Regions from separate parts of the Marinobacter sp. AN1 genome, predicted to be linked through region 1. Evidence: predicted binding sites of a transcription regulator. Region 1 holds the regulator's gene; the other holds the start of a gene.
What was found. The regulator sigma-54, encoded in region 1, starts transcription at its own class of promoters, with help from an activator protein. The targets are predictions, from matches to a motif close to ANTGGCATNNANNTTGCTNT.
Positions count from the first base shown of each region.

Region 2: a site for sigma-54 is predicted at 5,242-5,261, ahead of LJ360_RS03700 (PEP-CTERM sorting domain-containing protein). Genes of this name have one in related genera too.

Region 1 covers NZ_CP110342.1:1,486,673-1,493,833, reverse strand. The annotation lists gene LJ360_RS06795 (KpsF/GutQ family sugar-phosphate isomerase) at 1-272, shown strand, start outside; gene LJ360_RS06790 (KdsC family phosphatase) at 280-852, shown strand; gene lptC (LPS export ABC transporter periplasmic protein LptC) at 849-1,469, shown strand; gene lptA (lipopolysaccharide transport periplasmic protein LptA) at 1,453-1,947, shown strand; gene lptB (LPS export ABC transporter ATP-binding protein) at 1,997-2,722, shown strand; gene LJ360_RS06770 (RNA polymerase factor sigma-54) at 2,961-4,478, shown strand; gene hpf (ribosome hibernation promoting factor) at 4,508-4,816, shown strand; gene ptsN (PTS IIA-like nitrogen regulatory protein PtsN) at 4,910-5,377, shown strand; gene rapZ (RNase adapter RapZ) at 5,441-6,331, shown strand; gene LJ360_RS06750 (HPr family phosphocarrier protein) at 6,328-6,597, shown strand; gene yjgA (ribosome biogenesis factor YjgA) at 6,601-7,137, shown strand; gene LJ360_RS06740 (carbon-nitrogen hydrolase family protein) at 7,143-7,161, opposite strand, start outside.
Region 2 covers NZ_CP110342.1:820,092-827,252, reverse strand. The annotation lists RNA gene ssrA (transfer-messenger RNA) at 1-249, shown strand, start outside; gene LJ360_RS03725 (hypothetical protein) at 275-544, opposite strand; gene LJ360_RS03720 (hypothetical protein) at 611-793, shown strand; gene istA (IS21 family transposase) at 949-2,490, shown strand; gene istB (IS21-like element ISSpu5 family helper ATPase IstB) at 2,503-3,258, shown strand; partial or broken gene LJ360_RS03705 (ISL3 family transposase) at 3,365-4,201, shown strand; gene LJ360_RS03700 (PEP-CTERM sorting domain-containing protein) at 4,506-5,207, opposite strand; gene LJ360_RS03695 (PEP-CTERM sorting domain-containing protein) at 5,785-6,441, shown strand; gene LJ360_RS03690 (methyl-accepting chemotaxis protein) at 6,928-7,161, shown strand, end outside.

The sequences.
Region 1 (7,161 bases):
CCACCGTCGTCAACGAGGACGGTCAGCTGGTGGGTATTTTTACTGACGGTGACCTGCGCCGCACCCTGGACCGCTCCATTGATATCCAGAAGACGCTGATCCGGGATGTCATGACCCGTAACGGCCGCGTTATTCACGATGACCAGCTGGCCGCAGAAGCACTGCATGTCATGGAGGAACTCAAAATCAACGCCCTGCCTGTCCTGAATCGTGAGGAACAACTGGTGGGCGCCCTCAACATGCACGACCTGCTGCGGGCGGGGGTGATCTGAGATGGTGATGACCACCCAGGGAGCAGCGACACAGAGACCAGCCTGGCCCAGAGAGGCCCTCGACAAGGCGTCAGGCATTACCCTGTTGGCACTGGATGTAGACGGCATCATGACCGATGGCTCACTGCTGTTTTCCGCCACAGGTGACGAGCTGAAAGCCTTCAATATCCTCGACGGGCTGGGCATGAAACAGGCCATGGCAGCGGGCATCGATATCGCGGTCATTACTGGCCGCACCTCACCACTGACTGAGCGGCGCATGCAAAGCCTGGGGGTGGGCATGTTACTCCAGGGACGTGAAGACAAGGTAACAGCCCTGCAGGAAATCGCCTCCCGTCGCCAGCTGTCGCCGTCCGGGATTGCCTATATGGGGGACGACCTGCCCGACCTGGCTGCAATCCGCTATGCAGGCTTTGGCGTTACCGTGCCCAACGCACACTGGTTTGTTCGCCAGCACGCCGATTACTGCACCCACGCCACCGGGGGCAATGGCGCGGTGCGAGAGCTGACCGACCTGCTGCTGGCGGCCCGGGGCACTCTCGACTCAGAGCTGCAGCGCTGGCTTGGAGAGACCGAATGAGTGACCAGGATGATCGCAATCTCCTGATCCGTCTGCTGGATTTCCTGGCCCACCCACGCGTCCGCAATCCGGGCCTGGCCATTGCAGCTGTCGTGCTCGGTTACATGCTCTGGCAAAGCGATGACCCCCGCTCTGTGGATACCGCTGCCATTGCCCTGCGGGGCGAAACCGAGCCTGACACCTTTGTAAATCAGGGTATTTTCCGCTCCTTTGATGCGTCCGGGCGACCCGAAATCGTCCTCACCAGTCCCCGGACTGAACAGTTCGATGACCGTAAAGAGGCCTTTCTGGAGGCCCCTGACGGTACTCTGTATGATCATGAGGCAAACCTGCGCTGGCTGATCACCGCAAACACCGGCCTGTATGATATGGCCGCCGAGGTGATGGACCTGGAGGGTGACGTGGAAGTGATCCGTCGTACAGGCGGGGGTGATGCTGTCTTGCTTACCGAATACCTTCGCATTGATAATGCCTCCCGAACAGCGACGACTGATCGCCCGGTCACCCTGACATCACCGGGAAACATCACCCATGCCCGCGGCCTGACCGGCTGGCTCGATGAGCGGGTGCTGGAACTGGAGAACTCCGTTGAGGGAATCTATGAAACCCGTCAGTAGCCCGCTGCGCTGCCTGCTTGTCCTGGTAACGCTGGTTGCCACTCTGCCGGCTGGCGCTTTCGACATGAACTCGGACGAGCCTATCCGGATCACTGCGGACTCCGCCCGCCTGGACGACAATCAGGGCACCGCCATTTACCGGGGCAATGTCGACGTTCGCCAAGGTGACGTGCTGCTCACAGCTGACCGGGTCGACGTTTACAGGGGTAGCGAGGGACTGGACCGCATCCACGCCCGGGGCCGCCCGGCCACTTACGACCGGCCTGCGACCGCAACCGAGGGCCCCGTCCACGCCGAAGCGCTGGAGATCCATTACTCCGCCAGTGAGAACCTGCTTCGCTTTGAGCAAGAGGCCGTTGTTGAGCAGGGGGAAGACGAGTTCCGTGGCGCCATCATCAACTACGACACGGCCAACCGGATTGTCACCGGTGAAGGCCGCACTGAAACCGGTGAAGGATCCGGCCGGGTCGAATGGTGATCCAGCCCAGGGGCAACAGTTCATCCAGCAGTAACTGACGGCACTCGCTATGGCATTGTTACAGGCGAACCACCTCGCCAAGAGCTACAAACAGAAAAAAGTCGTCATCGACGTCTCCCTGAGTATCGAGAGCGGGCAGATCGTCGGACTGCTTGGCCCTAACGGGGCCGGCAAGACCACCTGCTTCTATATGATCGTTGGCCTGGTGCCGGCGGACCACGGCCACATCAGTATAGACGGCAAGGACATCACACCGTTGCCCATGCATGGGCGCGCCCGTCAGGGTATAGGCTACCTGCCCCAGGAGGCCTCTGTTTTCCGCAAGCTCTCCGTGAGCGACAACCTCATGGCCATACTGGAAACCCGCAAGGACCTGAACCGGCGCCAGCGGGAAGAAAAAATGGAAGAGCTGCTGCAGGAATTCCACATTACCCACATCCGTGACAGCGCCGGCATGGCCCTCTCCGGCGGGGAGCGTCGCAGAGTGGAAATAGCCCGAGCCCTGGCGATGGAACCAGCCTTCATCCTGCTGGATGAACCCTTTGCCGGCGTGGACCCGATCTCGGTGAGTGACATCAAGCAGATTATCCGCCACTTGCGGGACAAGGGCATCGGTGTGCTGATCACCGATCATAACGTGCGGGAAACCCTGGATATCTGCGAAAAGGCGTATATCGTCAGCAGTGGACACATTATTGCCTCGGGTTCCTCGGAAGAAGTCCTGGCCAATCAGCAGGTCAAAGACGTCTATCTCGGGGATGAATTCAGGCTCTGAGATCGGCGGCGATTCCGGTACGCCCTGCCCCGATCTGTAAACTGGCGCCGGTTGCAGCAATTGTCTTCAATGCGGCAAGGGGGTACACTCGGCAAAGAACTTGCTTGTTAATTCCAAGTATCCGGTAACACTGATATTTTTCCCTGATATTGCCAGTTTTTTGAGCTGGATCAGACAACTTCGGGCTAACACATGTTATCGGTAACCTCAGAAGGGTGATGGACGTGAACTCATGGTGATGAAAGCCTCCTTACAGTTAAAGATGGGTCAGAGCCTCACAATGACCCCGCAACTGCAACAGGCGATCCGTCTGCTCCAGCTGTCCACCCTGGACCTGCAACAGGAAATCCAGCAGGCACTGGACTCCAACCCCATGCTGGAAACCTCCGAGGACGACGACCAGGAAAGTTCTGATGCCGAGAGGGACAACGAGCGGGACGAGCGCAGCGATGAATCCGTGTCCGCCTCTGAGGGCGAAAGCGCAGCGGACAACACCTGGGAGGAATCCGACTGGTCGGCAGAGAACAACAGCGGTGACACCATTCCCGATGACCTGCCAGTGGATACCGCCTGGGATGACATTTACCAGTCGGCGCCAGCACCCGCCTCCCGCGGCGATGACGACAACGACATGGATTTTGACAGCCGCAACCCCGCCGCCGAAACCCTGCGGGACCACCTCGAGTGGCAGCTCAACCTGACTCCACTGAGCGAGCGAGACAGCGCCATTGCCCATGCCCTGCTGGACGCTGTGGATGAACGGGGCTACCTGACGGCCACGCCGGAAGACATACATTCCGGCCTGGAAGACGAAACCGATGACGACCCCGTCGAACTGGACGAAGTGGAGGCAGTACTCCACCGCCTGCAGCACTTTGACCCCCCGGGCGTATTCGCCAGGGATCTCCAGGAATGCCTGCTGATACAACTTAACCAGTTACCCCCGGACACCCCCTGGCTGGACAAGGCCCGGCTGGTGATCACCCACTACATCAACCTGCTGGGCAACCGTGACTACGCCCAGCTGCTTCGCCGAAGCCGCCTGAAAGAAGACCAGCTAAGGGATGTGCTGGCCGTCATCACCTCCCTCAACCCCCACCCCGGCAATGCACTGGACCGGTCCGAACCGGACTATGTCATCCCCGATGTAATTGTTCGCAAGGACAATGGTCGCTGGCGGGTGGAGCTGAACCCGGAGATTGCACCGCGTATTCGCGTCAATACGAGCTATGCTTCGCTTATACGCCGGGCGGACAGCAGCGCTGATAACACCTACCTGCGCGACCAGCTCCAGGAAGCCAAGTGGTTTATCAAGAGCCTGCAGAGTCGTAATGAAACCCTGTTAAAGGTCGCGACACGAATTGTTGAACATCAGCAGGGTTTTCTGGACCATGGGGAAGAAGCGATGAAACCGCTGATACTGTCGGACATCGCCCAGGCCGTGGAAATGCACGAATCCACCATTTCCCGGGTCACCACGCAAAAATACATGCACACCCCCCGTGGCATCTTCGAGCTGAAGTATTTCTTCTCGAGTCATGTAAGCACGGAGGAGGGCGGCGAATGTTCTTCCACAGCCATTCGTGCCATGATCCGCAAACTGATCGCGGCAGAAACCCCGAAAAAGCCGCTCAGCGACAGCAAGATTGCCACCATGCTGGGAGAGCAGGGCATAAAGGTGGCCAGGCGCACGGTAGCCAAGTATCGTGAAGCCATGCACATTCCGCCCTCAAACGAGCGGAAACGACTGGTCTGAACAAAGGGTCTGACAAACAGGAGAAGCCCATGCAAATGAACATTTCCGGTCATCACGTAGAACTGACTCCCTCGCTGAAGGATTACATCAACGAAAAATTCCAGAAGCTCGAACGCCACTTCGATCACATCAGTAACTGCCAGGTGACGCTGGAAGTGGAGAAGGTACGTCAGATTGCAGAGGCCACCCTGCATGTCGTAGGCGGCGAAATTCACGCCAAGGCCGAGAACGACGACATGTACGCTGCTATTGATGCACTGGTAGACAAACTTGACCGCCAGATCCTCAAGCACAAGGAAAAGAACGTTGATCGGGCGCACGGAGCCACGGCCCGCTAACGATTGTGACACTGTAACGGCTATAATCTGACTCACAACGCTGCGGTACGACCTCGTACCGCAGCATTTTTTTATCGGGACCGATGAGAATCCATGACCGATTCGACCTTGACCATCAACAACATCCTGGCGCCGGAACTGACGCTGTGCCGTGTTAATGGCACCAGCAAGAAGCGCATTCTGGAGTTCATTTCCGAAAAAGTGGCTGGCCAGTACCCGGAACTCGACGAAACCCAGATCTTCAACAACCTGATCGCCCGGGAGCGCCTTGGCAGCACTGGTATTGGTCAGGGTATTGCCATTCCACACTGTCGTCTGGATGGTTGCACCCGGGTTGTGGGAGCACTGGTAACGCTGGAAGAAGGCGTGGCCTTTGACGCCATTGACAACCAGCCGGTAGACCTGTTGTTTACACTGATCGTGCCCCGGGAAGCCACCTCTGAACACCTCGAACTGCTGAGCCAGTTGGCCGAACAGTTCAATGACCGTAGTTTCTGCGATGCCCTGCGGGCCTGCACCAGCAATGACGGGCTCTATCAGAAGATAACCGGAAACCGCTGATCCGGTCCGGATGTCGCCCGACGCCCACAACGGCTTCGGCAAAGCTACCAGAGGACCAGTCCCATGAAACTGATCATCGTTAGCGGCCGCTCCGGTTCCGGCAAGAGTACCGCACTCCACGTGCTTGAAGACCTGGGCTTCTACTGCATCGACAACCTGCCCATTGGCCTGCTGTTCCCGCTGACCACCGAGGCAATGGCCGGAACCTCCGGCAGCCGCCTGGAAAATATCGCGGTCAGTATCGATGCCCGCAACCTGTCCAATGAGATTGCCAACTTCGAAGCGATCCATCAGCGCCTGATGGAAGCTGGCATCGTGACCGAAATTATCTACCTGGATGCCACCGAGCAGTCGCTGCTGCAACGTTTCCACGCCACCCGTCGCAAACACCCCCTCAGCGACGACCAGACTTCCCTGACTGAGGCCATACGGTACGAAAAGAAATTACTGGAACCTATTGCCCAGCTGGCAGACCTCTACCTGGACACGACCGAGCTGTCCATGTACGAGTTACGGGATACCGTCAAGCAGCGCATTATCGGCCGGAGCGAGCAGGACCTGGCCCTGCTGTTCCAGTCTTTCGGTTTCAAACACGGGGTACCGGTGGACTCTGATTACGTGCTGGATGTGCGCTGCCTGCCCAATCCCTACTGGGATCCCCAGCTGCGCCGTTTCACCGGCGTCGACCAGCCGGTGATCGACTTCCTGGGATCGGACCCGATGACCAACCGGATGATCGACGACCTGACCCGGTTCCTGGAAACCTGGCTGCCCCAGTTCAGCAACAGCAACCGCAGTTATATGACCATCTCCATTGGCTGCACCGGCGGCCAGCATCGTTCGGTGTACGTCTGCGAACAGCTGTCCCGTTATTTCAGCAAATCCTACAACCAGGTTCAGACCCGGCACACGGAGTTGCCTCACCTGAACCCGCAACACCGTGGTAACCCATGATTCGCCAGTCCGTCACCATCATTAACAAACTTGGGCTACACGCCCGCGCTGCGGCGAAACTCGTCGAAACCGCGTCCCGGTACGACAGCCGCGTGGAACTGGTCAAGGGCAACCGCCAGGTGGATGCCAAGAGCATCATGCCCGTGATGATGCTGGCAGCGAGCCAGGGAACAGAGGTAGAACTGGTGGCCGAGGGGCCGGACGAGCAACAGGCGATTGCTGCCCTCGAGGCACTGATCAACGACTATTTTGGCGAGGGCGAGTAAGACGTGAGCAAACAGGAAGATAACCGGGTTCCGGAGGACGACGAGTCCATCAAGAGCAAATCCCAGTTGAAGCGTGAAATGCACGCTCTCCAGGATCTGGGTAAGCGCATGATGGACCTCAGTGATGACCAGCTCACGGGCCTGCCCATGAGTGAAACGCTGAAAGCGGCCATCGTGGAATCCCGGCGGATCCACCAGCACGAGGCTCGCCGCCGGCACCTCCAGTACGTGGGCAAGGTCATTCGCAACGAAGTAGATCCGGAGGCCCTGCGCCGGGCGGTAGAGGCCTTTGACGCAGGCAGTGAGGAGCACACTCGTCGTCACCACCTGGCCGAACGTTGGCGCGACCGCCTGATCGAGGAGGGCAACCCCGCGGTATCAGGATTCGTTGAGCAATGCCCTGCCACCGATGTGCAGCACCTGCGTAACCTGCTGCGAAACGCCCAGAAGGACGTCAAGACCGGCAAGAATACTGGCCAGGCCAGGAAGCTGTTCCGTTATTTGCGGGAGTGTATCGACGAATCCGAAAAATCCGCCTGAAAGCGTCAGAGCCGGCGGTGCTCC
Region 2 (7,161 bases), 670 kb from region 1:
ACGCACTGGCGGCGTAAGCCGCTGGTCGTCCTGACCCGGGTGCCTGTAAACGGGTATTTCAGGACGTCATAGCTAACAGGCTGCTCCTTTAACCAGAGCTCACTGGTTGAAGGCTAAGATTCAAAGAGCTCGCCTTTTGCACCCTGACCTTCGGGTCGCATCAGGTTAAACGAATAGAAGGACACTAAACATGTAGAGCTCAAGGCAGAGTACTGGCGGACGCGGGTTCAATTCCCGCCGCCTCCACCAAACAACCACAGAAAAGCCCCTGATTTCAGGGGCTTTTTTTAGGTTCTTCGCAGATAACCGTGAAAAAGTAGGAGACGGCGGTAAAACCGGTTAGTTTTGAGTTCGCCAAAACAACAAAGCCAATCGACTCACCGCCGTCACTATGCATGCTAATCCTCTTGCCCTGTTCTGGGAAGGATTCACGATTGACTCCTATGCCCAGATTGCTCCTCAGTCCCTGCTGATCCGACTGCATCCTGCGGATGATTACCAACCATGTTGCAGTGGTTGTCATCAGCACTGCCTTGCCATCCATGACACGACTATTCGCCGGGTGAGGGAGCGTGACCTGTTCCAGTACCGCGTCTGGCTGGAGGTTCCTGTGCGGCGTGTTCGCTGTGCGACCTGTGGCCCCAAGTTGGAAGAGATTCGATGGCTGGCCGGTCGACAGCGCCTGACAGCCGGCATGGTCAACTGGGTCGAATCCCTGGTCCGCTTGATGCCGGTGCAGCATGTGGCTCAACTGTTGGGGTTGCTGCGTATTCCAGACCAAGGTTGCCACTGATTCCAGACGAAGCCTGCCACCCATTCCACGCGAAAGCTGCCACTGATTCCACGGCAAAGCTGCCACCCCGGCAGGCTGCCTGAAGCTCCATCAAAATCGTCCGGCGCGGGATAACTTAACGGTACTCTGACCCTTTTCATCCGGAGATGGGCCCGATGCCAGCGAAGAGGTTATCCATGCGTAAGATCAAAGAAGTTCTTCGCCTCAAGTGGGAGCGAGGGCTGAGCAACCGCCAGATTGCGGCGGCCTGTGGCGTCAGCCGTCCCACCGTGAGCGAATACCTGCGCCGCACGGTTGAGGCCGGTCTGAGCTGGCCGTTGCCAGCGGATCTGGATGAGGCCCATCTGGAGCAGTTGCTGTTCCCGCCGCCACCGGACCTGCCGGCACAGGCCAGAGGTATACCCGACTGGCAACACATTCGCGACGAACTCACGGGCAAGAATGTCACCCTGTTCCTGCTCTGGCAGGAGTATCGGCAAGCCAACCCGGACGGTTATCAGTACAGCTGGTTCTGCGAGCACTACCGGGCCTGGCGGGGCAAGCTGGACCTGGTGATGCGCCAGGACCACCGGGCCGGTGAGAAGCTGTTCGTGGACTATGCCGGCCAGACCGTGCCCGTCATTGACCGCACCACCGGAGAGATCCATGACGCGCAAGTCTTTGTCGCGGTGATGGGCGCATCCAATTACACCTACGCCGAAGCCACCTGGAACCAGACATTGCCGGACTGGATCGGCTCTCACACCCGGGCCTTCCAGTACCTGAACGGAGTGCCGGAATTAGTGGTCCCCGACAATTTAAAATCGGGCGTTACCAAGGCTCACCGATACGAGCCGGACCTCAATCCAACTTACCAGGATATGGCTACCCATTATGGGATCGCCATCGTCCCCACGCGCGCCCGTAAGCCCCGCGACAAGGCCAAGGTGGAAGGGGGTGTGTTGATCGTCGAGCGCTGGATCCTGGCAGCGTTGCGCCATCGCCAACACTTCTCACTGGGGCAACTCAACGCCACCATCCGTGAGCTGCTGGAGCGGCTGAACACCCGCCCCTTCCGCAAGTTACCCGGCTGCCGGCGCGACCACTTCGAACAGTTGGACAAGCCGGTCCTGCAACCGTTGCCGACGGAGCCGTACGTCTACGCGGAGTGGAAGAAGGCCCGTGTTCACATCGACTACCACGTGGCCATCGACGGGCATTACTACTCGGTGCCCTACACCCTGATCAAGAAAGAGGTGGAGGTTCGCATCACCCACAACACCATCGAGTGCTTTTACCGGGGCAACCGGATCGCCAGTCACCGGCGTTCCGACCAGAAGGGACGGCACACCACCATCGCCGCGCACATGCCCGAATCCCATCGCCAGGCTGGTGAGTGGTCGCCGGAACGGCTGATCGCCTGGGCAGCCAAGACCGGACCGGCGACGGAGAAGCTTATCCGCACCGCACTGGGTGCCCGCAAGCACCCACAGCAGGCTTACCGCTCCTGCCTGGGCATTCTCCGGTTGGGTCAGAGCTACGGCGAGTCCCGGCTGGAGGCCGCCTGCCAGCGCGCCCTGATGCTGGGCAGCTGCCGCTACAAGAGCATCGAATCCATCCTCAAGCATCGCCTGGATCAGCAGCCCCTGGAAGAGCAACAGGAGCTGGCCTTACCCGACACTCACGACAACATCCGTGGCCCCGCCTACTACCACTGAAGGACCTCTGACATGCTGAAACATCCCACACTGGACAAGCTCCACGCCCTCAAACTGACCGGCATGGCCGCCGCCCTGGCGGATCAGTCGGCCACTCCCGACATCACCGATCTGAGCTTCGAGGAGCGCCTCGGGCTGCTCGTGGACCGGGAAATGACCGAGCGAGATAACCGGCGCATGAGCAGCCGGTTGCGCCGTGCCAAGCTGCGACACACGGCCATCCTCGAAGACATTGACTACCGGAACTCACGCGGCCTAGACAAGGGGCTTGTACAGTCCCTGGCTGGCTGCCAGTGGGTCAAAGAACACCTGAACGTGCTCATCACTGGTCCCACCGGGGTTGGCAAAACCTGGCTGGCCTGTGCACTGGCACACAAGGCCTGCCGGGAAGGCTACACCGCACAGTACGTGCGCCTGACCCGACTGATGCGGGAGCTGACCATTGCCAAGGGCGACGGCCAATACTCAAAACTCCTGACAAGTCTGGCCAAGGTCGACGTGCTGATCCTGGATGACTGGGGGCTGATGAAGCTGAGCGCGGAGAACCGAAGGGACTTGCTGGAGGTGCTGGAAGACCGACATGGCCGGCGCTCCACTATCGCCACTAGCCAATTACCCATCGAGGAATGGCATGGCGTGATCGGTGACGCCACTCTGGCAGACGCCATTCTGGACCGGCTCGTTCACAACGCCTACAAGATCAGTCTGCGGGGCCAATCCATGCGAAAGCGGCAGGCAAAGTTGACGGACACTACGGCTTCGGAGTAAGAAGAGAAACCCCGCGTCGCTACGCTCCGATGGGTGGCAGCCTTGCTCCGGTCCGGGTGGCAGGCTTCACGTGGAATGGGTGGCAACCTTCGGCGGTTTACGCAGGTTGCATTGGCATACGGTCAAAGCCATTGATCAACATCGGCTTGCCCGTGAGGTTACCGAACCAGACCGCAGCCAGATACATCGCCTGATCATGGACGAATTTGCCCTGTTCAAGGGCCACCGTTACGCCACCGTTGTGATCAATGCCGACACTCAGCAGGTTCTATGGGTTGGTGAAGGTAATAGCCGACAGGCTATACGGCCCTTCTTTGAATGGCTGGGGCCGGAAGCTTGCGCCCAGGTCGAAGCGGTCGCCATGGACATGAACACGGCTATGGACCTGGAAGTCCAGCACCACTGCGTACAGGCCCGTGTTGTTTACGACCTGTTCCATGTCGTGGCCAAGTTCGGTCGGGAAGTGATCGACCGTGTCAGGGTTGATCAGGCGAACCAGCTACGTCATGACAGACCGGCGCGCAAGGTGGTTAAACGAAGTCGCTGGTTGCTGTTGAGGAACCGAGGCAACCTCAAGGCCGAACAGGCTGTGAAGCTGGAAGAGTTGCTGCAAGCCAACCAGCCCTTGATGACCGTTTACCTGCTGAAAGACCAACTCAAAGAACTGTGGTATGCCCCGTCTGAAGCCGAGGCCAGACGGCGCTGGAACGAATGGTTGGAGTTGGCCATGAGCAGTGGGCTGGCGCCCGTGCAGCAGTTTGCTCGGCGCCTTAAAGGCTACGTAGAGGGGATCGTTGCCAGTGCGACCTACCGCCTGAACACCAGCGTCCTGGAAGGCATGAACAACAAGATCAAGGTGATCAAGAGGATGGCGTATGGCTACCGGGATAACGGCTACTTCTTCTTAAAGATAAAAGCAGCGTTTCCCGGTAAAGCGCGATGAACCTTTTTTTATGGCTAGACAGAATGGCACCCGTCAGGTGTCAACAGAGTGCATTTCGCCCGTTGCGGCTGAGAAAACCTTAAAATACTGTCCGGGATTAGTTGACCACTACACATTCGGGAAAATCTGGATTTTAGAGCTGAATTCTTGAAACAACCTGCACCACTTTTTGGGCGTAGGTGAGAGGCATTGATAAACCCACCTCAGGCAAAGCCTATCTAACGGTCAACTGCTACTCGCGACCGTCAGATTCCAAAGGCGCTCTTCCCTGAGCCAAATGTTTCTAAGGGGACCTATCCTTTGTTTACACCGAGAACCTACGGCGGGCAGCACCGAGGCCAAGGAGGCCAAGACCTAGAAGCCCCAAAGTTCCCGGCTCTGGAACTGAACTCGTGAAGTTATCGAAGCCGAGGCCGACACCAAACTCTTTAGTACCGGCAAATTCGAAATTGATCTGATCGAAGACCGCACCATTGAGTTCGAAAAACCAGGGCAAACCGTCCCTTGATAAAGTTCCGTTGTTGAATCCTTCTGGGCTTGCTACTGACAGAACCTCGCTACCATTGTTTAGCGCAACCACGTTCCACTTCTCGGTTCCCTGGCCGGTGTTGCCATCAATATCCCAAATCTCACCGGAAGCGCCGGTAACGATCCCATCATAGAAAATGGAAAGGAAGATTGACCCGCTGCCTCGCTGGCCAATTTCTCCCTCGGTGCGAACGAACCAATTGCCCAGGCCCGGAGTTCCATTCGAAAGATCTACATCCGGCGATGAAACCTGGTCGGTTATGAAACCCTGTGGGTTGGCGTCGTCTCCACCTGATGCCTCGATGAAGCCTCCAGAAAACACCACGCCATTGGTACCTTGGTATTCATTAGTTATCGCATCGTTATCAAGGAGGCTCCGAGCATTTGCATCCTCAAAATCTATGAAGCTGGCAGCTGCGGACCCAGACGTAAGGATCGCAATCGCAGCACCAAGTCCTGTCATCTTACGAATCATCATGAAACTCCTTCTTGGGGTTGACTCGCCGTACTAGAAAGCAAAATTCCAACCAACAAAAAATATCGTCTATATTTCATGATGTTAAAAACAAAACCACCAATGAAAGACTGCCTTATGTAAAGAAACCCGACACTTCCCTAAAGAGCATCAATCTTTACAGAGCGGGAGGAGACAACAAACGGAGACCGATATACCCTCGCTTTGCAGCGTGTCCCGCACTGTTCCCCGCATTCCAGCCAGGGCAAAATCGCGACAAGAGAGCCACTTAGAGAAGCCAAATGGTAAAAACGGAACCTACATTGCTCAGGACTGACTGTCGTTCGCCCAGACATACAAATAAAAATGGCCCTGAGCAGGCCAACCTCAAAAGCCTCTCAATTACGTCGGTTATATTTACACATCTGACTCCAGCGCATAGCCAGTAAAAAGAAACCTTCAATAAATTCAGCTTGATAAGTCGGGCCGGCTTGAAATTTGCAAAAGGGCGAACGACTCGCTCCAGAAAGTTATCTCTGCATCATTTGATGTGGCATGGGGTTCTGTTTCCAAAAACGTTAGTGATTTGAGGTATCAAAAAATGAAGAAGCGAATACTTTTAGGCATTGCTGCCGCAGCAATCTCCGCTCAACCGGCATCCGCTGCTCTAATCAGTTGGACAGACTGGACATCCGCCACGAACGGTGCAGCAGGCTCAGCTTCGGGCACTATGGGAAGTGTCTCGGTTGAATATTCGGGTGACGTGAATTTTGCACAGCTGGGCACCGGTACGAATTATTGGACGGAGGGCACACCGGCACCCTATACCGCCAGCAGCTTTGTCGACAATGCGCCGACAGCATCTGAAATGATCGCTATGAGCCGTTCTGGAATCACAAACACAATCACCTTCTCCTCCGCCGTCGTAAATCCGATTTTCGCTATAGTCAGCCAGGGCCGGAATAGTCTTCCAGTAAGCTATGATTTCGACAGGCCCTTCACAGTGCTCAGCGAAGGTGAAGGATATTGGGGGAACGGGACGTATACGGTATCAGGCGGTGACATCCTCACCGGCAATGAATTCCATGGTGCCATTCAGTTTCAAGGGATCGTCAATTCGCTGAGCTGGGAAGCCGATCCAGAAGAGTTCTGGCATGGCTTCACTGTAGGAGTTGCAGCCGTTCCGGAGCCAGGGACCCTCGCTCTACTCACTTTGGGCCTTGCAGGACTTGTAACGGTGCGCTCCCGTAGCAGCTGAAAGCTGCTTCGTCATGGCCATTGAGAACGGCTTTACGGTCTCAATGGCCATAGTAAGCGCACACTCGATTGGAAAGCCATTGATCCTATAAAGATTTTACTTGATCGTTGCCTGAATGATGACCGTCATCACCCAAAGGAATACCTTTCAGCGTGATAGTTCATGGAGAATGCGCGTTTCCTCGGCATCGGCAAACTGCGTCAAGACTTGGTGAATCAATGGCAGATATCCAATACCGTTCATAGCTGTTGTTCTCCCTGTAACAGTCAACGATTCTTGCTTGTGCGACTGGCATTGTAGTCCCAGTCAGTAAGCCGTGACTATTTGAGATCGCATTTCAATCAGCTTCCTGCCCCGGCTAACCGTCACCATGCCCCTCCACCCGGAAACACTTCGTAACCAAACTGTTTCAAGAAATACACCTTGGCGCCGTTACGTTTCATTATAGTGAGCATCATTTACAACAACAGTGTCTGGAGTACCCCTGTGAAGCGTTTGCTTTCCCTGTCGTGGCGACAGAAGTTCGGGTTGTTGATTGCAGCAACCCTGATCGGGCTGGTTTTGGTAGCCCTGGCGGCCTTGCGTGGCCTCGACCAGGTGTCGGAGTCCTATGAGGACCGTTCCTCGGCCAACCGGTATCAGAATGCATCACTCACCCTGTGGGGCGAGTGGCTGCGGGTTGAGACGCTGAGTAACGACCTGGAGGCGGCCGAGGTGGAT